Linked DNA regions of Bremerella alba. The protein of the gene in region 1 interacts with the protein of each later gene in a pairwise test. Links are inferred from orthologs where the notes say so. Each region holds a gene or a part of one and is shown on either strand. Other genes may lie near its edges.

Evidence for each region.
Region 2: the proteins of HOV93_RS00855 (region 1) and HOV93_RS21470 interact in binary tests that used the Escherichia coli proteins (3 or more experiments, as listed by UniProt). The link is inferred for Bremerella alba from one-to-one orthologs.

What each region holds. Positions count from the first base shown.
Region 1 is NZ_JABRWO010000001.1:220,466-232,634, reverse strand. Bases 5,968-8,774 are described here. They hold HOV93_RS00855 (SufE family protein), read left to right. Parts: upstream 5,968-7,057; coding sequence 7,058-7,492; downstream 7,493-8,774. Other genes in these bases: HOV93_RS00850 (serine/threonine protein kinase), read right to left, coding at 7,604-8,774; HOV93_RS00860 (thioredoxin family protein), read left to right, coding at 6,414-6,995. In the rest of the region: HOV93_RS00890 (c-type cytochrome), read left to right, coding at 1-764; ilvA (threonine ammonia-lyase, biosynthetic), read right to left, coding at 761-2,350; HOV93_RS00880 (bifunctional transcriptional activator/DNA repair enzyme AdaA), read right to left, coding at 2,394-3,467; HOV93_RS00875 (hypothetical protein), read right to left, coding at 3,639-4,247; HOV93_RS00870 (GlsB/YeaQ/YmgE family stress response membrane protein), read left to right, coding at 4,538-4,930; HOV93_RS00865 (P-II family nitrogen regulator), read right to left, coding at 5,056-5,394; more of HOV93_RS00850, read right to left, coding at 8,775-10,042; HOV93_RS00845 (aldose epimerase family protein), read right to left, coding at 10,443-11,486; HOV93_RS00840 (RNA polymerase sigma factor), read left to right, coding at 11,866-12,169. UniProt on the Escherichia coli protein: Participates in cysteine desulfuration mediated by SufS. Cysteine desulfuration mobilizes sulfur from L-cysteine to yield L-alanine and constitutes an essential step in sulfur metabolism for biosynthesis of a variety of sulfur-containing biomolecules.
Region 2 is NZ_JABRWO010000013.1:175,822-188,128, forward strand. The notes cover bases 4,650-7,594. They hold HOV93_RS21470 (aminotransferase class V-fold PLP-dependent enzyme), read right to left. Parts: upstream 6,774-7,594; coding sequence 5,526-6,773; downstream 4,650-5,525. Other genes in these bases: bufB (MNIO family bufferin maturase), read right to left, coding at 4,650-4,928; HOV93_RS21465 (hypothetical protein), read right to left, coding at 4,964-5,425; HOV93_RS21475 (hypothetical protein), read right to left, coding at 6,888-7,594. Outside these bases: HOV93_RS21440 (hypothetical protein), read right to left, coding at 1-617; HOV93_RS21445 (class I SAM-dependent methyltransferase), read right to left, coding at 678-1,412; HOV93_RS21450 (DUF3419 family protein), read right to left, coding at 1,540-2,739; HOV93_RS21455 (HvfC/BufC N-terminal domain-containing protein), read right to left, coding at 3,110-4,012; more of bufB, read right to left, coding at 4,017-4,649; more of HOV93_RS21475, read right to left, coding at 7,595-7,856; HOV93_RS21480 (YCF48-related protein), read right to left, coding at 7,916-10,978; HOV93_RS21485 (hypothetical protein), read left to right, coding at 11,158-11,934; bioF (8-amino-7-oxononanoate synthase), read left to right, coding at 12,008-12,307. UniProt on the Escherichia coli protein: Cysteine desulfurases mobilize the sulfur from L-cysteine to yield L-alanine, an essential step in sulfur metabolism for biosynthesis of a variety of sulfur-containing biomolecules.

The DNA.
Region 1 (12,169 bases):
CCTGGCTGCATGCCGAGGAGTTGCCGGCTATTCCGGACGAATATCCAGCAGGCCCGCTTGGAGAAGTTGTGCAGCTGGGGGAGAGGCTTGTCCTGGAAACCAAAGATCATCCGCTGAGCAAACCGTATGTCGGCAACCAGCTGAACTGCACATCGTGTCACTTGGATGGCGGCACCCACCCCGACGCCGGCAGTTTCCTTCAGGTAGCTTCCGCGTACCCGGCCTGGTCGCCGCGCGAGAACCGCGTGATCACGTTGGAGGACCGCGTGCTCAATTGTTTCATGCGCAGCCAGAACGGCATTCGCCCTCCTAACGGCAGTCGGGTTTCGGTTGCCATCACGACCTACATCACCTGGCTATCGACCGCCAGCAAGATTCAGATGAACGAGAAGAAACCACTCGGGCCGCGGCATGTGCCAGAACTGAAAATCGATTGGAGCAAAGCGAACCCAGAACAAGGGAAGCTCGACTACCAGACTTACTGCCTCGATTGTCACGGACAAGACGGGCAAGGCACCGCCGATGGCCCGCCGGTGTGGGGACCTCAATCGTTCAACGATGGAGCAGGGCTCAGTCGCGTGCCCAAGATGGCATCGTGGCTAAAGGTTGGCATGCCGCTGGGCGATCCCTCGCTGACCGAGCAGGAAGCGGCCGATATCGCGGCGTATATTAACCGTCACGAGCGACCCAAATTCAAGCTGGAATGGCATCTTCCGGAGGCCCATCGGCTAGGAGAATACAACTCTCAGCCGTCGGTCCCTTAGGCGAGAAACAACCGGTAGACCGGGTTCTCGGTTTCTTCGACACACGGATACGCGATGCTCTCGATGAAGTCTTGAAACTCGGTTTTGGCGTCACTGGGGATCTGTAATCCCACCAGAATCCGCCCGTAGTCGGCGCCTTGGTTACGATAATGGAATAAGCTAATATTCCAATCGCTGGGCATGGCAGACAGGAACTTCATCAAGGCCCCTGGCCGCTCGGGAAAGACAAAGCGGTAGAGATGCTCGTTGGCTGCCATTTTGCTATGGCCACCCACCAGGTGCCGGACATGCAGCTTGGAAAGTTCGTCGTCGGTGAGATCCAACGTATCGAATCCGCTAGTACGAAGTTCCTCGGCGATTCGCTTGGCTTCTTCCCGATTGTTGACTGCCAGACCCACAAACACGTGAGCCACATTCGAATCGGAGATGCGGTAGTTGAACTCGGTTACGGCCCGCGGACCGATCAGTTCGCACAGCCGCTTGAAGCTTCCTTTGCGTTCAGGAATGGTGACCGCGAAGAGGGCTTCCCGTTCTTCACCCACCTCTGCACGCTCGGCCACAAAGCGAAGCCGGTCGAAGTTCATGTTCGCCCCGCACGTGACGGCGATGAGCGTATCGGCTAGCAAATGATGTTTGGACGCATACTGCTTGAGGCCAGCGACGCTGAGCGCTCCGGCAGGCTCGAGAATGCTGCGAGTATCCTCGAAAACGTCCTTAATCGCGGCGCAAACGGCGTCGGTATCGACGACGACAAATTCGTCGACCAGAGCTTTGGTAATTCGGAAGGTCTCTTCACCGACCTGCTTCACCGCAGTGCCGTCGGAAAAGAGGCCCACATCCGTAAGCTGAATTCGTTTGCCTTGTTTCACGCTGCGGACCATCGCGTCGGAGTCGTTGGTCTGAACGCCGATGACTTTGATTTCCGGCCGAACCGCTTTGATGTAGGCGGCCACGCCCGAGATCATGCCGCCGCCGCCGATGGCGACAAAGATGGCGTGGATCGGCTTTTGATGTTGCCGCAAGATTTCCATCGCGATGGTGCCCTGACCGGCGATCACGTCGGGATCGTCAAAGGGATGCACGAAGGTCATCTCGTTGGTGCTGCTCAATTCGCTGGCGTGCTGGTTGGCATCGGTGAAGCTTTCGCCATGCAGCACGACATTGCCCCCCAACGCTTTGACCGCCTCGATTTTGAGTTTAGGAGTGGTCGTCGGCATGACAATGGTCGCCGTACAACCAAGATGCGTTGCCGCGAGCGCCACCCCTTGGGCGTGGTTGCCTGCCGAAGCGCAGATAACGCCACGTTCAAGCTGCTGCGGTGTGAGCTGGGCCATTTTGTTGTAGGCCCCACGCAGCTTGAAACTGAACACCTTTTGGCTGTCCTCGCGTTTCAGCCAGACATTGTTTTGCAAACGCTCGGAAAGCTTACCGGCCCGCTCGAGTGCAGACTCGTGAGCGACGTCGTAGACCTGGGCGTTGAGGATTTTGCGAAGGTAGTCCATCAACCCGAGATGGGTGCCATCTCCGACGAGACCACGTTTAGCGGAAGAGGTTGCCGCTGGCGTTGATTTAGGCGTTTCGTTCATGTCCCTTATTGGAAGCGAAGAACGCGGAAGGGTCTAGGGTACCTCATAGGGGCAGCTGAGTTTGCTTGGCCTTTCGTTCGTGTTCCAGCAGCCATTTTTTTCGCCAGAGACCGCCGGCATAGCCGCACAGGTGACCATCGCTGCGAACGACGCGATGGCATGGCACGACGATCGCCAGGCGGTTATCGCCGTTGGTGCGGCCGATGGCCCTGGATGCGTTGGGCTTGCCGACCTGCTGGGCCAACTGTTTGTAAGAGCTGGTCTGGCCATAGGGAATTTCGAGCAGATTGTTCCACACGGTCTCTTGAAAGGAGGTCCCGTCCAGACGCAAGGGAAGGGTGAACTCGGCTCGTGTTCCGTCGAAGTATTGCTGGATCTGCTCTGCCGCAAGGGTCAGCACAGGGTGCGTGCCGGGCAGAATGGGTTGAGCGAAAAGCTTGCTGATCCGCTCGAACTGCTTCGGCAGCATCTTGCGATCGGCGAACTCCAGCAGGCACAGCCCGGCGTCGCTTCCGGCGGCTAGCATAGGGCCCAGCGGAGTTAAAAGGCGGTCGACCAGGATCGGCTCGCCCTGCTTGATGCTCGTAGGCGTCTGCCCGGTCCATTTGCGGAGACTATCGCGAAAACCGCTGAGCGACTCGTAACCGCTATCCCATGCGACGGAGGTGACGTCTTGGCCGGTTTGCAGCATGTCGACTGCCAGGCCTATCCGCCGGGTACGAAGGTAAGCGTGAAAGGTCATCCGGTAGTGCATTTGAAACCAACGACGAACGCGGATCGGCGAAAGCCCCATCGTGGTCAGGTCGGCGTTGGTCCAGCGGCGCGACGGATCGGCTTCGAGGGCTTCGATCAGCTTGGTTAGCCAGGCCGGCACACTGCCAGCAGGCTCGGTCGGGCGGCAGCGTTTGCAGGGGCGATAACCGCCAGCGGACGCCTCGTCGGCGGTGGCGAAGAACTCGACGTTCTCGCGCTTGGGGGTTTTCGCTTTGCAGCCAGGCCGGCAAAAGATTCCCGTCGTTTTCACAGCGACAACGAAGAGACCTTCCATCGCGGCGTCGCGGTCGACGATGGCCTGGTACATGGTTTCGAAATCGGGAAGCGTGATCGTGGCGTTCATGTGGTCACTATAGGAACGCCTGCCTGAGCCTGCGACCGGAAACGGAACAAACAATTCGGAATGCGAAAGAAGCGGCTCTTGGGTTGAGGTGATCTCAGATAGAGACTTGCCATCGGATTCAGGCCTGATTGCATTATCCGCTTTGAGGCCCTGAGGTTGATCCAAGTTGGCTTAGTTCAGGATTTCGTTGGCCTGACTGACGATCTCGGAGATTTCTTCCTTGGAGAGGTGAGCCGCAAGTGGCTTATTGACCTTCAGGCCGTCGTCATTCCACATCATGACTTGGATGCGAGCCTGCGGGGAAAGGCCATAGCCGGCGGGGCCTTCCTTTTCATTGAAGACAGTCAACGGCGTGTTCACGATGTTTTGAGAAACTTGAACGCGCTGCAGCGTGGGCTTGATCTGATCGGTGTCCTCGCCCACGACAACCATGAACGCAGAAAGCTTCTTGTCGGCGTTCTCGGCGACCTTGCGGTCCATCTGCTGAACCAGGCTGGTGACCGAATCGTTCACTTCGCGGGCGAAGATAACGACCGTGGGCTTGCCGCTGTATTTGCAACGATAACAGAGAAACTCACCCGCTGCGGGGCCGGTGACATCCTCTACCTGAAACGCGCCGGGCTGTTGGCCCAGTTGCAGCGAGACAACTTGATTCGACCGAGCATCGGAAGCCAACGTGCCGCTTGTCTCGTCGGCGAGTTCCGAGGCATTAAACTTCGTGCATCCAAGAACAACTGCCGCACACAGCGACAAGGCGAACATCGGGATAAGGGTTCGCATAAGACACCTCCGCGAAGAAAACCGTGCGATCGCATGATTAGGGGGCTGATCCCTCCGGGACCAGCGAAAGGTGCGACGCCTGACGATCGATCTCGTTGGGCCGCACGCTCTCTCTACTATTATAGCCGTTATCTCACGATTACCACTTCCTGCCAGGGGGAAAGATGTCTTTTCCCAATCGATCGGCATAATCGGCAAATTTTTGAGCCGCAGTTGACGACATCTATCTTATGTCGACTTCTCGCGGGGAGATTCATCCCCAGTTGCTAGCATGGAAAAAGTAGGCGGTTATGGGTGACGAGGCATTACAGGTATCCGAGCATTTTGAAGCGTGGGCCAATCTGTTTCTGACTTGGGTAGGTTTCGGTACGCTGACAGGGTTGTTTGCCAAAGCGATTATGCCAGGCCGAGATCCTGGTGGGCCGATTGCTACGTTAGCGATGGGAATTGGCGGCTCGGTAATTGGTTGCGGAATGCTGTCGCTCTTTTTTGAAGGCTACAAAGTCTCGCCGCTAAGTCCGATGGGATTCGCCGTTGCCACCGGCGGGGCCTTTACGATCTTGTTCTTCTATCGATTGCTATCAGGGCATGTGATTGATGAAAGCCAGCCGGCTTCACCGCGGCGGATGCGTCTGTATTCAAATCGTCGCCGATCGAGTCGCTCGACTGCCGATCACTACTAAAGATGCCAAGGGACGGAAAGCTTCATAAAAAAAGCCGACCCATGAAGGGCCGGCTTTTCCAGGGGGAGTGACTTGGTGGTCGAAGGGCCGTGCGCTTGGCCGATGCGACTAATGTGAATCGGCGACTAAATCGCGGACGATCCGGTTTCTGCCGTACGAATACGGATAGCGTCGGTGAGTTCGGAGATGAAGATTTTTCCATCGCCGATCTGACCCGACTGAGCTTTTTGAATGATGGTGTCGACGATTTCCTGGCACTGCTCGTCGGTGCAGACGATTTCGATTTTGATTTTAGGAACGAAATCGATCGAGTACTCCGCACCGCGATAGGTCTCCGTCTGTCCCTTTTGACGTCCAAATCCCTGGACTTCCGTTGCGGTCATGCCACCAAACCCTTTAGTAACCAGGGCTTCTTTGATTTCGTCCAACTTGTGGTGACGGACGACGGCTTCAATCTTCTTCATTAATGCATACTCCAACAAACTGACGTGACGTTATAAGGACAGGTCGCAACGGATGCTCTTTCATAGTGGAGCCATGCACTAAACAAGGCGGAGAGCGAGTGCATGATGAGCGGGTGACCTATTTGTCCATTGCTTTCGGTTGTTTGCAACCGTTATGCCAATTCAGCGGTTAGTATGTGGGGTCGATGCGTAAGCATCAAGGAGATAACGGTTTAAGTCAGTAAAACTTTTCTAAAAAGTGATGCCCGGTCGCAAGAGTCTGCGTGACAAATTAGCAGCCAAGCGGGAAACGTGCCTAAGATGGTGACAGGAAAAAGTTCCATAGAATATGCTTTAGCGCATAAAAATAGCCGAGGTTAAGGAGGCAAAACCTCCTCAACCTCGACTACCGTTCGCGGCAGCCCCACTGCACACGAACAACACCCCATCATGCTTCCACACTGTTCGGTTCAGATCACTTGGAGATGATCTGCAAATTTTGTTCGGTTGAAAAGCGAAGCCGTTGAGCTTGTCCCCAGCCCTGACGGCACTCCTTGTCTCAGAAGCACGGGGCAAGCATCGTATGCTATTCAGAAGAGAGAAGTCCGAGGTACACGATCCTTCGCGACCGGTTCCGAATCTCCTTCTGATTCGCTTTCGCCAGACATTAGATGCATTCGGTGTGCCAATTGAGCTGCGGGTCGATAAAACGGGGCAAAATTGGCTGATTACCCGGTTTTCGGGCAGAAAACGGCCTGTAGTTTTTTTGACCGCCCCTAATCAGCCACCCGCTTGCTGCCTAAAATGCACGCAGGTGCTGCCTTCAAATGCATCGGCCCTGACGCGAATGTGCGGGTACCCGTGATCAGAAGGACGAAGCCTGAAGTTTTCAGTATTCCGTTTTCAGCAAAAGTGAAGAGAAGAGATCAAAAGCCTGCTTCTTACTGAAAAACCGAACACTGAAAACTTCAAACGTGGGCCAATTGTGGCCACCTTGAAGAGACTCACGCAAAGAACCATTTTTTAATTTTGAGAGAACTATGCCCTTAGACTGGCCTACCCTGTTTTCCTCTGGCAAATCGTACGTTGACTTCCTGGCAAAGTATGCCAACGAGAATCAGCAAACGCGTTGGAATGCTAAACGCGAGACGCTGTCCCTCAGTGAAGCCCAAAAGACCTTGCTGGCAAGCTTCACTCGCGAGATGCACGTCCTTTGCCTGGCTGGGGCCTGGTGTGGTGATTGTGTCGATCAGTGTCCGATGTTTCAGGTAATTGAAGAGGCATCCCCCCACATCACGGTTCGCTATATTGATCGGGATGATGCCCCCGATGATTTGAAAGAAGCAATCAAAGTGTGCGGCGGAAATCGTGTTCCGGTCACCGTCTTTTTGAACGAAGATGATCAAGTGACCGGCATGTACGGTGATCGCACCCTGGTCAAATACCGTCAGATGGTCGAGAAGCTAGGAGGAGCCGCGTGCAGCACCGGCATCTCGCTGGGGACCGCCGGGCAAATGGATCCCCTGACTAGTAGCGTGTTGGCCGAGTGGATCGATCAATTCGAACGCCATCAATGGATTTGTCGCACGTCGACCCGTCTTCGAGAAAAGCACGGCGACTAGAATAGGGGCAGTACCCTCGTATCGAGCAGACGATTTATTCGATTGAAATGAAGAGATTCACCTTGAACGAACCGCCAACACTGACCGCGGAAGAATTGATCGACGACTTCGAGTTCGCTGAAACCAAAGAGGAGCGGCTGAAGTTGATTATCGAGTTGGGACGTGAGCTTCCCGATTTGCCAGATGAATTGCGTCGCGACGAATTCAAAGTGCAGGGATGCCAGAGCCAGGTTTGGCTGGTTCCCAAGGTTGTTGAAGCCGATGGTCAGGCCACGAAGATTGTCTTTCAAGCCGATAGCGACGCCCATATCGTGAAAGGTTTGGTGGGCATCCTGGTGATGTTGCTTTCCGGCAAGAGCCCGCAAGAGATTCTCGATTTCGATCTGCGGGGCCTGTTCGATACGTTGAAGCTTGAGAATCACCTGGTGCCGGCGCGATCGAACGGTCTGCATTCGATGGTGCGTAAGATCCACGAGATCGCCGTCAGTGTTCGCTAGGAAGCCCCTTAGAACGGATGGCACGCCTTGGCTGGAAGAAGGATGAGAGCTTGGCGGTTCGATTGCGTTCTTGCATGAGCCGCTTGTCGGCGTTGCTTATTTGATGCGGCGTTACAGCGCGGGCCTATCTTCTGGTTCGCGGATCGCCATTTCAAAGAGCTCGTCGACCGGGATGTTGTGTTCCCACCAGTCTTCGGCCTCTTGTTGGGTCCAGGGGAAGTCGTCCATCAGCTTTTCGACTTCCTTAAGCACTTCTTCGACTGTCTGAGGACGATCCTTCGGATCCTTGGCCAGGCAGCGTGAGATGAGGTCTTGCAGGGCATCGGGAATGATGCGGTCGGAAGCCTCTTTCACCGAGGGGATTGGTTTGGTGACTATCTGCACCAAGACATCCACCGCGCTGGCAGCGCTGAAGATGGTCTGCCCGGTGAGCATGAAGAAGACGGTCGCACCGAGGGCATAAATATCGACGCGGGGATCGGCCTGGGTCGGGTTTTTGACACGCTCGGGCGGAATATACATCGGCGTTCCGCTGATCTCGGTCGTGGTGGTCACGATGGTGGCACCGGGATCGGCCGAAAGGTTTTTCACCAGGCCGAAGTCTAGGACCTTCGCGACGTCGTACTCGCCGCCGGCGCGGCAAAGCATGATGTTAAGCGGCTTGATGTCGCGATGAATGAGGCCGCTCTCGTGGGCTTCACGAAGCGAGGCAGCCACTTGCCGCATCACCCACAACGTACGCGATACCGGCTGCCAGCCATATTGCCGCACGAGGACTTCAAGAGTGATGCCGTCCAGGTATTCCATCGCGTAGTAGAAGAGGTCGTCCGGCGTCTTGCCATAGTCGTAGATCTCGACCGTATTGGGATGCTTCAGGCGGCTCGAGAGCTGAACTTCTCGCTCGAACCGTTTGAGCAAAGAGGCATCCGTTTGCTCAGGCCGCATCAGCTTCACGGCGGTTGGTCGCTTGAGCATTTGATGACGCGCGAGATAAACCTGACCCATGCCTCCTTCACCAATCTTTCGCAGCAGCTCATAGGCACCGACGACGGTGTGCTCGCCAATGGTGCGACGCATTTGAACGAGCGAGGTTGCGGCGTAATAGGCGAGTCCGGCAAACCCGGCGATCAAAAGCAGTAATGCGTACTGGGCATAAGAAATGTAAGTGAAGGGGCGGAACGCTTCCTGCGATTCGGTTTCGTAGGCGACGCCAAAGTTGTATTCATCGATCCACTGCCAGGCACCGACCGCCTGACGCCCTCGGTAGTCGGGGTACGGGGTCATCATGACATCCGACTTGATGCCGTTCGCATGGTCGGCGATTGCCTCGCCAATTAATCGCGTGAATCGAGGGTGGTTTTCGGGATTAGGGTGCTGCTGAGCATGGGGCGGGCGGAGAATGAGATTGGCCCGCGATGGCTCTCCTTCCGGCAAGATTCCCATCCGCCAGAGATCTTTGGTAAACCGGCTCTCGGTCAACATCAGACCGTTAGCATCGAACGCATACGCTTCGCCGGTCTCGCCGGTTCGGGCAGAAATGAGCGACTTCGTAAAGTTGCCAATCGAAAAATAGCCGAAGCAGAGAATCGCCGACGGCACATTGAAGTCGTCGTAGATCGGCTGGTAAACCCACGTGAATGCCACATCAGGACGCGTGCCAGGGATGGTCATTTCCTGTTCTGGACGCATCGGCGGAATGAAGCCGGCTTTGTTTTGAAAGACATCTGAAAAGATTTGCAGCCGACGACTGCCCACCAAGGTTTGGTTAATCGCCTTTTCTTCCGTCGCTGCCAGAACGGTTCCGGCTGCGTCGGCAACGAGGTACACCCCTTCATCGGGAATCAGGCCGGGGTGATCTTGAAGGGGCTCTTGCCGCTGGTCGAATGTAATCGGCTCGTTTGCTTCGATGAATTGCTTGACGTCGCTGACGGGACGTGTGAACTTCGGGAATCGTTGTTGAAAGAATTGAAGCTGTTCTTGGACAGCGCTGGCCGAGTAGTCGTCTCGCAGCTTTCGCTTTTGATTGACCAGCGTCAAGATCGCCTCGCGAACGTCTTCGTCTTTGGCGACGACCGAAACATGCTCTTTGCGAGTTTCGATCCAGGAGGTCAGGGCCTGAACATCCGCGGCCAGCAGGGCGGTGAACTCTTGCTCGCGGATCTTGCGTAGTTCGTTAAAAACGAGATAACGCGAACCGATCCCCAGCAAGATGATCAGCACGAGGACGCTCACGATAGCGATCGTGCGATAAAGTCGCGATGCCCAAACACGCACTAGCACGCTTGTGCCGGGCAAGTAGCGTGCTGTCAGGCCTGGTCTGGGGTGAAGCGAATGCTTCGAGGGAGGCTCGGCAGAGAGGGTCGAGCTGATGTTGACTTGGTCGGGAACCAAGGTGCCTGCCGGCTTAGGGCGGATCTTGTCTTCGACCAACTTACGCAGGACCTGATCGGTACCGCACGTGTCTTCCAGAAACGCTTCTCGGGCAGCGCCATGCCGCCGCCGAGCCTCGGCGGCGATCTTCAAAACAACTTTGGTATCAGGCTGATTCATTCTTCCAGCGCGTGATGCTTGCGTGTGGGGATTGCCCGTAGGTTGTGAGTGTCACGGTTGGCTATCAAGTCACCCCATAAGCATGTGCCATCCTATGGACCGTCCGATCGCTGGTGCCGATCGATTGGTAAACCCGTTGGATAGCTCACTACCGATTCAGTGTGATGGCACTTTTTAAATGGGGGTAACTGGCCATCTCACTTTATAAACAAACTCGTAGTTCACGACACTAGCAAGCGAGTCATTCGGGGTAAGCCTGATCGAAAAAACGAAGCTGATTTCACAATAAACGCGAACTTGGTCGTACTCTAATGAATGCTTTCTGTGCTAACGAAACTCCACAAAAAAAGCGGCCCCTGTTTAAGAGGCCGCTTTCGTTTCGCTGGATTGGTTAGATACATTACTTTTCGACGGAGAACTTGTGAACCGTCGTCTCGTGGAACGTTTCGCCTGGCTTGAGTGTGGCCGAGGGGAAGTTGGGTTGGTTCGGGGTGTCGGGGAAGTGCTGCGTTTCGAGACAAAACGCTTCGTGCTGGTTCAGCCCCGCGTTGCCGTCGCTACCATCGAGGAAATTACCGCTATAGAACTGGATGCCTGGTTGGGTGGTCCAAACTTCCATCACGCGGCCGGAATAAGGTTCCTTGACCGTGGCGGCGAGTGCCAGCTTGTCGGTCTGATCGTCGAGCACATAGCAGTGATCGTACCCGATCGGATCGCCGCCGGTCTGTTGGATGTCTTTGCCGATGGTCTTGAATGTGGTGAAGTCCATCGGGGTTCCTTTGACCGACTTCATGTCGCCGGTTGGGATCAGGGTCTCGTCGACCGGCAAGTATTGGGTCGCTTCCAGCTTCAGTTGGTGGTCGTAGTTCTTGCCGCTTTGGGCACCGGCCAGGTTCCAGTAGTTGTGGTTGGTCAGGTTCAGCACCGTTTCCGCGTCGGTTGTGGCCGTGTAATCCATCACCAGGGTATTGTCTGGGGTGAGGGTGTATCTCACGGTGACCTTCAAGTTACCGGGATAGCCTTCTTCGCCATCGGCGCTGGTGTAGTCGAACTGCACACCGACGGCGTCTTCGTTTTCGATCTTCTTGGCGGCCCACACGACCTTATCGAATCCTTTTTCACCACCGTGTAAAGTATTGGGGCCGTTGTTGGTGGCCAGGGTGTACTCTTGGCCTCCGAGGGTGAATTTGCCCTTAGCGATGCGATTGGCATAGCGGCCCACGGTCGCACCAAAGTAGGGTGTTCCGCCGAGGTAGCTTTCCAGGTTGTCGAAACCGACGTTGATGCTGGCGGACTGACCATTTTTATCCGGCGTAGTAACGCTGGTCATGATCGCGCCGTAGTTGATCAACTCCATCACGACGCCGTTGCCGTTGTCGACCGTGTACTTGGCTATTGTGGTTCCATCCGGCAATTGGCCGAACTCGCTCGCGGTCACACTCATGGGGGTATCATTTCCTTTTGCTGCAGGCTCTGCGGCCAATCGACCAGAAGCACTCATTACAATCGCCGCTATGCATAGTGCGGCAGGGGCTAGGCAGCGTGTCATCATCGGAACTCCAAGCAGTTGGGGCTAGTAGACGAACGGCCGGAAGGGCCGTACCGGGAAAAGCGAAAGGGACGTGCATTGAGAAACATTATCAAGCTGAATTTTCCGGAAGTCTAGCGATCTCCGTAATTTACGAAGCAAACCAACCTACATTTTCATGCGTAGTACAAGAGTTTGAGTTTGCTTGCACAAGCATCTGAGTTTTTTTGCGAAAATATTCCAACGGCATGTGCAAGGTTTTTAGTCCAGCGGTAACTAACCCTCTGAATACACGATGAACCCCGTCGAGCTGCCAGGAGACAACGTGAAGCCCGAGCCCGCACAACTGCTACAGCAGCACGAGCGCTGGCTGAGAACTGCGCTGTATGCACGGCTTCGCAGTCCGACGGAGGTTGACGACGTGATGCAGGAGACGGTCGCCGCAGCGCTGGAAAACTGGCAGCAGATAAGGGACCCCAGCGCTGTGGGACCGTGGCTTTATAAGATTGCCATTCGTCAGGCTCTCTTGTATCGCCGCAAGCAAGGCCGAATCCGCAAGTTACACGATGCGGCTGAGCAAAATTTACCCCCGAAAATCA
Region 2 (12,307 bases), on another replicon or contig:
TCTTCATCGATGGGGAATTGCGTGTTGACGCTCTGGGTCTGCCACCCCAGTTCGCGATCCATCACGGCGTAGAAGAAACCGATTTTGTCATACTCGCTCGGATCGTATCCGGTTAGACTTGTCGCCGGCACGCAGCATTCCAGCAGATAGCCGTCTTTGGTCAAGGTTCCTCGCACCCGTAAATCGCCAGGACGAACGGGGTTTGCATTCTCTCTTGCGCGGTTGATCAGCAGTTGATCCCCGACCGGGTCGCGATAGCTCGGCCCGGCACCGATGGGCAGAAAGGCAAACCGATGACAAAACTTTGTCGCGCGATGCACGGTGTGCGTTGCCCTGGTGTCGATCCAGAGTTGAAAGCCATCGCTTTCGTCGACGCGACTCTCGCGGCACCATACCGGCTGCCGTTTTCCAGAGACAAGCACTGAGAAAGAAACGCCTCGTTCGTTCCACCCACCCCGCACATCGGCAAACTGCTTGCGGCCATCGAGTTCTCCGAACCCGCGCAGCTTGTAGTCCTCGGAATATGCCAGCGGCTTTTGCTGCCAGATCTTCTCGCGGAAATTCAGCGGGACCGAATACTGAAACAGGAAGGATGGTGAGAGAACCGATTTCGCCATGGGCTTTACTATTTCGTCGCTAGTTGAAGTTCCATTTGGCTAACGTGACCGCATGCGGACCTACGCCTCGCGTTTTGTGCCGGTAAAGATGTAATACGGTGTCTTAAACCATAACAGGTAAGGAACCTTGGCGCGGTTCTCTTCCAAGTTGGTGGTTTCAAAGTGCCGCTGCAAATAGGGGACATGATCGCGCGACGGAAAGACATTGTCCGACGCAAACCAAACCGGCCAGAAACTACGTGTGAACCACGGATGACGCTTGAGCGACTCGTCGGGGAATTTACGCGAAACGTAGAAATCGACCACACCGATCGTGCCACCCGGCTTCAAAATCCGTAAAGCATTTTCCATCGCCGCGAACCAATCGGGGATCATCGTCAGCGAGTAAGAGAACGTTACTACGTCGGCGTACCCTTCGTCTGGTGTCCAGGCAGTAGCGTCTGCTTCCACCGTTTTCACGTTGCTCCAACCGCGCTGCTTGATGCGATCGTCGCATACCTTCAAAAGAGACGAAGCCAGATCAACCACATAGGCCTGCTTCAGGTTGCCGATACGATCCGCGATGAACTCGAGATTCGAGCCGGTCCCGCCTCCCATGTCGACCCACACGGCATCTTGCGGTGGCTCGATCGAACGGTACATCTCTTCCCGCCCTTTGAGCAGGCGTTTGCGAAAGTCATCGTACGCGCCGGCCTGACCGCTGTAAAAGCTATCAAGCCGCTGGGCGTGGTTGTCCCCTTTCACCGGCTTCACGGCAAGGTGATACAAGACTTTCAGATCCGAAGCCAGACTCATCCGATGCTCCTCGAGGTGTCCTTTCATTTCCCCTCGCCCCGTGGGGGAGAAGGTTAGGGTGAGGGGGTGAAACGAGAGCCCGTTTCTCATCCCTTTCCCTTGCGAAGTGTGCGGGAACCGGTGTTGTTTAGGCAGCGATATCCGCGATTCGGAACGCCCCGTAGGTGTGCACGCGATCTTTGACGTGAAGCTCTTCAGCCAGTTGCTGGTTATAGGTCAGCAATTCGCCGACCTGCTTCTTCTGACCTTGATGAGTGATCTCGACTTCATCGATAAAATCGGTGTTCAGGCCGCCTGTTCGCCAGATAATGCGGGTATCGTCTTCCCCTTCCATTCGATTGGCAATGGCCTGCCATTCGTTGACCAGGGCGAAGTAAAGTTTGTCGGTCAGCCAGTCTTGATGATCCAACAGCACCAAACGATGAATTGGGTGCCCGTCATGCTTCTCGAGGAAGTGCTGCACCGAATCGGTATGCGTGCTGACCTTGTGCACCAAGCCGTCCTTCAATTTCTGAAAGTTATCTGGCTTGAGATATTCGGGACAGCAATCTTCGGTGTATTGCCCCGTCACGTATACACGCCAGAAGTAGTTGTCCTGGATTGGAAGTTCAGCGAAGACGGCCCGCATGTTGTCTTGCACGAAGTCCACGATACCGTTGGAGTACTGCTTCTCGAGATGCTCGCGTTGGGCACGAGGCACCCCGACCAAGCTCCAGGTGGTGTCCCGGCTCATCGCAAACTTGAGAGGCCCGGTCCACAACTTTCGGTCGATGACCTCAAAGATCTCACGTTGCTCTTCCAGAGTTTTGGCATCCAGCAAATCGAGAACTTGCGGTCGCATTCGCAGGACATTCTCGACATACATGTTCACCACCTTGGCGAACGCTCCGGATGTCCCACGGAAGTAGAAGCTTCGCTTCTTGCGAGGACGGAAGTACTTGATCTTCCGATCCCAATAACTGCGTGACCATTCCGGCAGCGAATTTCGCAGTTTCGACTTGTAGGTGTCCTTGAAGTCGAGCAACTGGCCTTTCCCGAACATGGAGAAGAAGTCTTCATACTCCAAATTCTGGATTCCCGCTTTCTTGAGATCCAAAAGCGCATTTTGCCGTGGATTCATATCGACGGCATAGACATGGTTGGCTCCGGCCAGAACATAATCTAGCGCATTGCAGCCTGCCGACGTGATCACCATCACATTGTGATGGGGTTGAATCTCCAGGGCGACCCGATCTAAGCGAGGGTCTTCCCAGCAGGTATTGTACACTAAGTTGTTACGGTGAACGAAGTTAAAAACACGACCTCGAACCCAGCTAACCAATGCCATTGCGGCCCTCAAAGAACTAGATCAGGCAAGGAAGGGGGAAACCGAGTCGGTAACCCTGCCAATCAATGGAGCACCAGAACCAGCACTCCAAGGTAACTCATTGATTGTAGGGGCTCTGATACCGATCACAAGCCACGGTGCCTCCCATTCCCCCTCCATTTCCTCGCTTCTTACATAAGATTTACCCATTCTCGGGATCCGGACGGGCAATGCTGATGCGTTGGTTAAGTTCCCAAGGAATGTCAGGAAACTTTTGCCATAGAGAACATGGAAAAAGAGGGGGTTATCAATAAACGATCAATCAGGTGGCTCCCATTCAATCCGCGAGGTTAAAACCTCGGCAATGGTCTTAACTTCAGGAATATGGTGCCTAGCACTCTCTTCGCTCAGAAGAGACATCAATTGCCAGAAAGAACTGCTCGCGAGTGAATTTTTGGAAAGCGGCTGCTAGCAATTCAGGGAAATCATCCGACGAGCCGGCCTCGATCACCGCGCCTTCGATTGCCTGGGAAACGCTCTGTCCTTCGGCAAGCCGCGACAGAAGATGGTATTCCCAACACGTAAGAGGCACGCGACGGACGACATAGTCTTGGCGTGACAAAGCGAGCCAACTGGGTGCGGCTTCTGGAATTGCTGCCTGGGCCTCTTGTTTGATGGATGTGATGAAGTCACTGATCGGGAAGGGAAAAGAGTGCAGTCTCAGGCACGGCACCATCTGGAACGTTGCCTCCGCGAACGCTGTCGGCGAGATGCCTTCCAACTGGGCTGGCGACATCACCTCTTGCTGCTCTACGCCTGGCCCATCGAAGATCGCGTCGATGGAACGCTCGGCCACGGCAAGCCCTACCAGAAAGTCTTCAAAGCCTAACTCTTGGATACCTTGGGTCGGACTGGTCTCTTCCAGAAAGTCAGGAAACCGACTCCCCAGTCGATTCAGCGTGTACGACCGCGACGGATACTGTTGCAGGTAGGCGATCGCGAACTGATCGAATAGCTCGTCCCCGACGGTCTTAGCAAACAACGGGTAGATCGACTTCAGACACTCCACTAGGCGGGCATAGTAGGCATGCGCGTACACCTCCAGCCGCTGAATACTGGTCCGCCGGTCGCTGCGGGTCACCACCGATTCGATCTGCGATGAATCGACCGAGATATGCCGTTGTGCATCGGGCGCATCGATCCCTTCGACCACCCCATCCACATTCGTAATCACCGACTGCAACCATTTTTGAAGAACCGGTAAGTTGGTCGCGTTCGGCTTGTTGTCAGTCATCGATCTAGTTCACTTCGTGCTCGATACGATGCGCAGGGTGGGGAACGGCCGCGTGGCTGGCGTCGGTCGATTCTTCGACGACAATCGTTTCCCCCTGGATAAACTTCTTCGCCTTGAGGACCTCGGCATGCAGCGTGGGAAAATCAGGGATATTAGCGTCCCATTCCAAAAGCGTAGAAACACCACCGGTTCGCTCGTGGGCCAAGCGATAGAGTTTCCAAACCGGGTCGATGACATGGCCGTCGTGCGTATCAATGCAGTAGTCGCCCATGTTGGTGTGCCCAGCCAGATGAAACTGAACGATGCTCTCCCAGGGAAGGTTCTCGATGTACTGCACCGGATCGAAGTCGTGATTGACGGCTGAAACGTACACGTTGTTTACATCGAGCAGTAGCCCGCAGCCGGTCTCTATGGTCAGCGCGGTCAGAAACTCCCACTCGCTCATCGTCGATGCGGCGAAGGTGATATAACTGCTGGGATCTTCCAGGATCAGCGGGCGTTCGAGGAAATCTTGCACCTGACGAACACGCTGAGCGACGTGCTGGAGTGTTTCCTCGTTGTAAGGAATCGGCAAGAGGTCGTGCGTGTTTTGGCCGGAAACGCCTGTCCAGCAAACGTGATCCGAAACCCACTTGGCACCAATCGCCTGGGAGAGAGACTTTAGCTTCGCAAGATAATCGAAGTCGAGCGAATCGGTGCTGCCGATCGAGAGAGACACACCGTGCATCACAATCGGGTATCGCTCGGCAATCTGATCCAAGACATACCTGGGCCGGCCCTGCGAGTCGATGAAGTTCTCGGAGATGATCTCGAACCAGTCGACCGCAGGCCAGTGCTTTAAAATATGCGTGAAATGGGGGGCACGCAGTCCGACCCCCAATCCCAAATTTTCGTGGCCAAGCCGCGGCTGTGGCATAATCACTTCTCAGTCTCTTAGGCGAGATCGGCGACTTAAGCAGTCGGTTCCGGAGCAGGGTTCAATTCGACTTCCTTTTCCTTCATGCGCTCTTCAAACAGTTCGCGGGCCTTCTTCCACATGCCACCGGTCATGGGAATACCGCAACCACCTTTGCCGGCACATTCGTTGGCCCCTGGCGTTTTACCGCAGCCACCTTGCCCTTTGCAGTCGTTGTGGCCGCCGCAAATGTGATGCTCGACAGTCGCACAGTTGCCTGCCCCTGCACATTCGTTGGTGCCTTTGGCTCCTTGTCCCTTACATTCGTTCAAACCACGGCAAGCGTGCTTGGCGACAGTGGACGTGTCTCTACCTTCTGCAGGGGAACCGCCGTCTTCTTCGCCGGTCTTAGCAGCGGGCTGAGATCCGCAACCGATCGTTCCGGCTGCCAACATCCCACTCAGGGCCGCAGCAGAAAGCATATGAAAATCGCGGCGGGTGTAATCTTTTTGAGACATTTGCCTGGGTTTCCTGTCCGAAAAGGATCGGGGTGGTGATCGTGTGTAAGGACTAGTCTAACGGATTGAGGAAGCACCGTCTGGTGATCTGGAATACGGTTTAACCGAAAAATTTGACGGTCGTTTTCACGGCATTCGCTAGTTTTTCGACTTCTTCTTGCGTGTTGTACAGATAGAAACTGGCCCGAACACTCGCACTGATCCCCAACTTCTTATGCAGCGGCAGCGTGCAGTGATGCCCCTCACGCACAGCAATCCCACGTCCATCTAGAAATGTGGCGATGTCACTCGCGGCGAGGCCTTCGATCGTAAAGCTAACGATGCCGGCCTTCTTGCTGACGTCTGGCCCGTAGATTTTCAGGCCTGGCACATCGGCCAACAACTGGTGAGCATACGCGGCCAACGCTTGCTCGTGCTGTAAAATGCGAGCCAAGCCGACTTGTTCCAGGTACTCAATCGCGGGAATCATTGCAATCGCATCGGCAATGGGCGGCGTACCGGCTTCAAACTTCGCCGGCAACATGGCAGGCGTGAAATGATCGATCTCAACCGTATCGATCATGCTTCCCCCGCCCAAAAACGGTGGCATTTCTTCCAGCAGCGATTGCTTGCCATACAGCACGCCCACGCCGGACGGCCCCAACATTTTGTGGCCACTGAATGCCACAAAATCGGCATCCCAGCCACCGACGTCGATCGCTTCGTGCGGCACTGCCTGTGCCGCGTCGACCAGAACCTTGGCTCCCACGGCATGCGCTGCCGCAGTGATCTGAGCGACCGGGTTGATGGTCCCCAGTACGTTAGAAACTGCCGCGACTGCGACAATCTTGGTCCGTTCGGTCAAAAGCATCGGAAGCGAATCGAGGTCCAACTGGCCGTCTTCGGTGACCGCGATGGCACGGATCTTCGCTCCGGTTCTCTGGGCCAGTTGATGCCAGGGTACGAGATTGGAGTGGTGCTCCATCTCGGTTACTAGAATCTCGTCGCCTGCGGTGATATTGGCATCCCCCCAACTGCGAGCGACCAGATTGATGCCCATGGTGGTCCCGCTGGTGAAGATCACCTCGTTCTCCGACGATGCCCCCAAAAACCGCTGAACGGCGCGACGTGCCTCTTCGAATAGATCGGTCGACTCTCCGCTCAGACGATGGGCACCTCGATGAACATTCGCGTAATACCTTTGGTAGACATTACTTAAACAGTCGATCACCGACTTAGGGCGTTGGCTGCTGGCACCGTTGTCTAGGTAGACGAGGGGATGCTGTTCTTCGTCAACTTGATGCAGGATAGGGAAATCGGCTCGGATGCGCTTGACATCCAATTGCGATTCCACGTCGAAAGTGGCCATGGACTCGTGATTCTGTTGAGGGGGAAACGACGGCTCGGGTCGCCGTCTATTTTTCGCATACTTTGGTTATTTTATTCCCCTAGACCCAGATCGACAACGAGCGGTTCGGTCTTGTTACTTGAGTCGCCAGAAAGTCTCCCACGGGATCTTCTGTTCTTTACGACACGCCTCGGTCTGTTTCGCGAAGCGAGCCGCGTCTACCGGATAGCCGGCCGTCTCGGCAATTCCGGGTACCTGTTTCGCCCAGTAGGCGTTGATGGCTCGCATCGCGACTTCGCGGTGAAACTTCGCATAAATCGATGCCAGCGCGGTAGGCAGAAACGCCTCCCCCTTCGAGCGGAACTCGACCGACACCTGTGTGGGGCCAATATCACCCATATAGCGGCTTACGCTGCGCGACTCTTCGAGAATCTGCCACCAGGTATCAGGAAAGAAATGCTGTAAGAGCCCTGCGTAGTAGTCTCTCCCGCCATGTTTGTCGCACACAATCCGCACAGCCTGGGGTGACGCGGTTTGCATGTCTTTCAGCAGTCGCCGCACTAGACCAAGCGAGGCGTGCGAGAGGACCGTGCTCTTGTTGCCAATTCTGGCGAGACGTTCGTTGTAAGTCTTCTCAGTCAGAAATACGCTCCGAACATGGGCCAGCGACACGCCGCTTGCCTGACAAGCATGCGTGAACTGCGATGTTCGCTCAGCCACCATTTCGACCGTAGCGTGTGTCGGACAGGCATGCTCCCAGCCTAAATACCAAGGGGCTAAGTCTTGAGGGACGGCGTCGCCCAGGTCTGGCTCACAGCATCCTTGCCAGATGGGATGGATATGCGGTAGATGACTGCCGGTCGCCAGAACGGCTTCTTCCAGTAGTGAAAGATCGTCTCGCTTGCCGTACACCACCTTAGAATCAGCAATCGCCAGATGCTTGCGCGATGGCTTGCGCGAAACGGCTTCTTTCAGCAGATCGTAGAGTTCAAGACTTGCCAGGTCTGCGTGGCGGTCGCCGACATTCCAGACGGTGCCACCGATGACCAGTGGCCCCAGATTTGGGCCATATCCGGCTTCATCGATTCCAATCAGATATGCCACGCTTATTGCCGCTTGCGAGAGAACTCTGTTTGTTTCAACTCGCTAGGTTCTAAGCAGATTTATCGAAATTGCAAGAGACCGAACTCCGCAGGCCCCATTTCATACAGGGCACTTGAAGGCCAAGCTTCGGTTCCTTCGCTAACCATCACGCGTTGCACGGCCATCCCCCAGGTATCGCCTGGTTGGAGCAATTGGCCAGACAATTCACGGAAAGGTATGGCCGCTTCAATCGTCCAGGTCGATTCATCCTGATCGGCGGCAACATACCAGTTGGGGTTCCACGTCAGATTGCCAGAAAGCGAATCGGCCGTCCTTCCTCGGTAGTCAACCGACAAGCAATACGAGGTGGCATAGTCGCGATCGAGATCGAGATAAATACGAACACGATCACTCGAGGTGAGGTCTGCGTCACGCTCGCGTGGCCGCTCTCCAGGAGCTTCGTAGTGGAAGTTTTTCGACTTCATGCACCGAATCGCGAGATACAAATAATCTTCATCAAAGCCCACAATCATTGCGGCCGGCGGTGCCCCCGCTTCAGGTGATAGAGTGCCTGCCTGGAAATCGACCGGCTTGCCCGTTTGCCAAACACGATCATTCAAACGGCCATCGAGGACCGGCTTCGAGTCTTCGTAGTTAGCCGCCACGATTGGGGCATCGACCTGACTATTGCCACGCCCTAAAACAAGCTCCCATTGAGCGCGTCGACACCAGGCGTTTTCTTGTCCCAGGTTCAACAAACGTCGAATGTAGGATTCTCCCTGGCGAGAATGGCCTTGCTCGGCATGCAATCGTTCTAACAGAAATGCCAAAGAAGGATCGGCCAAAACATGGGGCATGTTTTGGTTCAATTCAGCGATCAACTTCGCGGCACGTTCCGGCGATTTGGTTGGACTTTTGTAGTTGGTAGGGTCGTTGAACGAAACGGTTGCGATCTCGCTGGCATCGGATGTCTCTTCCTCTGCATTCATTTCCTTGGGTGCCGTCGGAGCAGCGAATTCAACCGAGTCGCGGTTAAGAAACTGCATTTCGCTGCTCGCGTAATAGGCTAGTAGCCACGCGGCGGAACGCTCGGCAAGGACGTGGGTGGGAAACTTGCGAACAATCTGATGATGCATATCAGCGGACAGAGTCAAGTTGCCATTCTCGTTGGCCTTTTCTGCCAGGTGCGAAAGAACTTCCACGCTGCGTGCCGGCGGCAAGTCTTCCGACAGCTTAAGCATCTGCCCTAAAAGCAATGCTCCCCGCTGCTCGTCCTTGGCGGAATGGTTGATCATCTCGAACATATTCCGCCGCTTCTGAGCTGCCCTTTGAAGCTGCGCCAAATCGACCAGCGACATTTGCTGAGGTGGTCGCCGGGCCCCTTTACCAGCAGGGACCGAAAGCCCCGTAAAGATGTCACTCAAGCGGCCTTCGAGAAGGCCTGACGAACGTAAAACCTTCATTTCCAACGTGGAAGGTGAACTGCTCAGCTTGCCCGTTGCAACGCCTCGTGACACGCCAGCATGTTCCGATAAAGACATGGCGAGCTGCGGCGAGATCTGCGTCGTATTCAAGGTGATCGAGCCGTTTTGACCTTCCGGCACCACACTGCAGACTCGGGCAACCTTCCACGGTGCGAGCCCCAGTTCGGCTTGTTGTTCGGGGAAGCTATCGGCGTCGCCAGCTTTCTCCACGGCACGAAGCACGAGTTGGTTGACCATGTAGGCCAAAGGATCTTTACCGGTCGGATCGGCATAGTCGGTCAGCACCACGGTGGGTTTCCATTGGCGAATGCGTTGGACCAGGTAGCTTTCTGCGGCAGCGAGCCCCTGACCGTCGTTGGCGGCGTCCCAGGTCTTGGCCATTTGATCGCCGGTCAACTTAAGTTGCACGTCATGGGCCGGAAACTGCCAGGCCGTGTGACCGAAGTTCGCTCCGCTATGCAACAGAGCGTCTCTTAAAGGGGGACGTGGTTTTCCAGTTTGCGGCATAGGACGATTGATTACTTCCATACCAGTCAAATAGCCCTGCGAACCAGCGTGATGACTCACCAGTTCATAAGGAATGATCGACGAGTCGTGAAAGATTCCTAACAGCGCCAACCGCTGGCCCCCTTGCCGCTGCACGCTCCATGTTTGACCTCCATCCTTGGTATGCAAAATGGTTCCTAGTGAGCCGACGGCCCAACCGGTCGTTTCGCTGCGAAAGAAGATCGCGCGAATGGTTGCCGTAGTGGGCAGCTTCTGCGTGGTGAACGATTGCCCGCCGTTGCTTGAGTGCAGCACAAAACTGCCTGGGTCGCCGGCGATCCAGACCTGTTTTCCCAGACGCTCGACGGCGTGAAAGTCGACCTGTCGATCGGTTTGCTGTAGCGGTCCCGGGGCGACAACTTCCCACGAAGTCCCCGCGTTGGTCGAATTGAGAATAAGTCCCCCTTCGCCTACGACGGTTGCGTCTTTGGCACCTGCGACGACGATATCCTGCATATCTCTTAGCGGATCGACCAGAATCGTGGGCTTACGAATGCCGCCGCGATCGGCCAGCGAGAGATTACCACTGACGCCTGCCAGCAAGAGTTCACCACCAGGCAACACGGCAAACTTTTCAAAGCGAGTGTTCTGAGTGCCGGGCAAGCTTCGCCAACTGCGGCCACCATCGTTGGTTTCAAACATTCCGGTGGGAAACATGTGCGAACCATGACCCACGGCCCAGCCATGCCGAGTATCTTCAAATCGCACACCGGTCAACTTGGGCAACGACTGCTCTGGCATCGCGTTCCATGACATGCCACCATCGCTGGTCGTGAGCACAACGCCACGTGTCTGGGTGCTGTAAGGCTGCTGATAGCCGCCCACGGCCCAACCGTGCCGCGAATCGGTGAAGTAGACACTTGCGAGATGGGCATCGGTGCCTGAGGGAATCTGCTTCCACTCAAGTCCCCCGTTATCGGTGTGCCAGATGGCACCGTGGTCGCCGACGGCAAGACCGTGCCGATCATCTACGAAGGTCACGTCGTTTAGCTGAGCATCCAAGTACCAGGTACCCGGCACCTCGGCCTGGGCCGGAGATGCTAGCACCGTCAGGCATGTCAACAATAACGCGTTAGGCAGAAGTCGACCTAAGGCTGGAATGAGTCCGTTCATTCGCGAAACCACGATGATATCAGAGGGGAGAAGCGTACGAGAGTTTGGACGGAATCTTAGAAGAATTCGCACAATCGTGCCAATCCGGTTCGTCCGACTTTAGAGAATTCGTGCGAACCAAATCGAGAAAATTGCGATAAACAATAGATAGGATCCATACTTTCCTGGGGGAGACACCCATGCCGCTGCAAAACTGGAGAACTTTGCCTCTGATGGTTTGCGGCATTTGCTTGCTGTTGCCATCGCTGCTATCAGCCGCACCCCAGGCCGACTTCGAGAAGATTCTTTCCCCCATTTTGGAAGATGCCGTCCATCGGTCGCTTCCCTCGTCTTTCAAAGACGAATCGGACTGGGGGCGCACTCACGAGTTCACCAAGCGGCTAAAAGTCCGCGGCAAATGGCATAGCTTGAAGCTCGAACGCGTTCGCGAAGCTCAGAACCATGGCGACTGGGTTCGCTATCTGGGGCATATTGAAGCCCCGAATCAGCATGTCCGGATTTGGATTGAAGAATTGAACGTGGGCCCCATGCGTTCGACCTGCCAGATTCATGCCCGAGTCGAGTTTCAGGGTGAGGCCGAATTTCAACAATGGGTCCGCGATGTGCGTCTGCTCGGCGTGAGTGTTGTCGCTGAAGCGACTGTGAAGATTCGTCTCGATGTCCAACTTGACAGCAAATGGGACATGTCGACGTTCGTATCGACGGCCGAATTGACGCCCACGGTCACCGGCGGTGCGATCGAACTCGAGCGGTTCTACGTCCACCGCATCGGCAAAGCTCACGGCGAAGTTGCCGAGCAAATCGGCGAACAACTCGAAGGTAAACTCGCTAAGAAGCTCTCTGGCAAGGAGGAAAAGCTCGTTCGTGAAGCGAATAAAGCAATTGCCAAAGAGCTGGAAAACGGCACCGTTAAGCTCGACCTGCTCGACTATCTCAAGAAGCAGTTGTTGAACTAGGGTCAAGCCCGTTTGAGCGGTAAGCGCACTTGCGAAATAATAAGAGGGTATCCTACTATTCCGCGAGAACCCCATGTTTGACCCGCTTGCTTGGATTCCCGAACAACTTGATCTCCTTCAAGCGATGGAGCGTCGACGTGCCATTCACGTTCGCTCAACCGCACAAGGAGCAACCGTTTCGTGGAAAGAAACCAAACTCATTAACTTCGGTAGCAACGATTACCTCGATCTGGCTGCAGATGCTCGCTTAGGCGATGCGGCCCGGGAAGCCATCACCGCAGAAGGATGGGGAAGTGGCGCCAGCCCGCTCATCACCGGCCGAGGAAACGACCAGGCCCGGCTCGAAGCTGAACTGGCCCAGTTTGAAGGGACC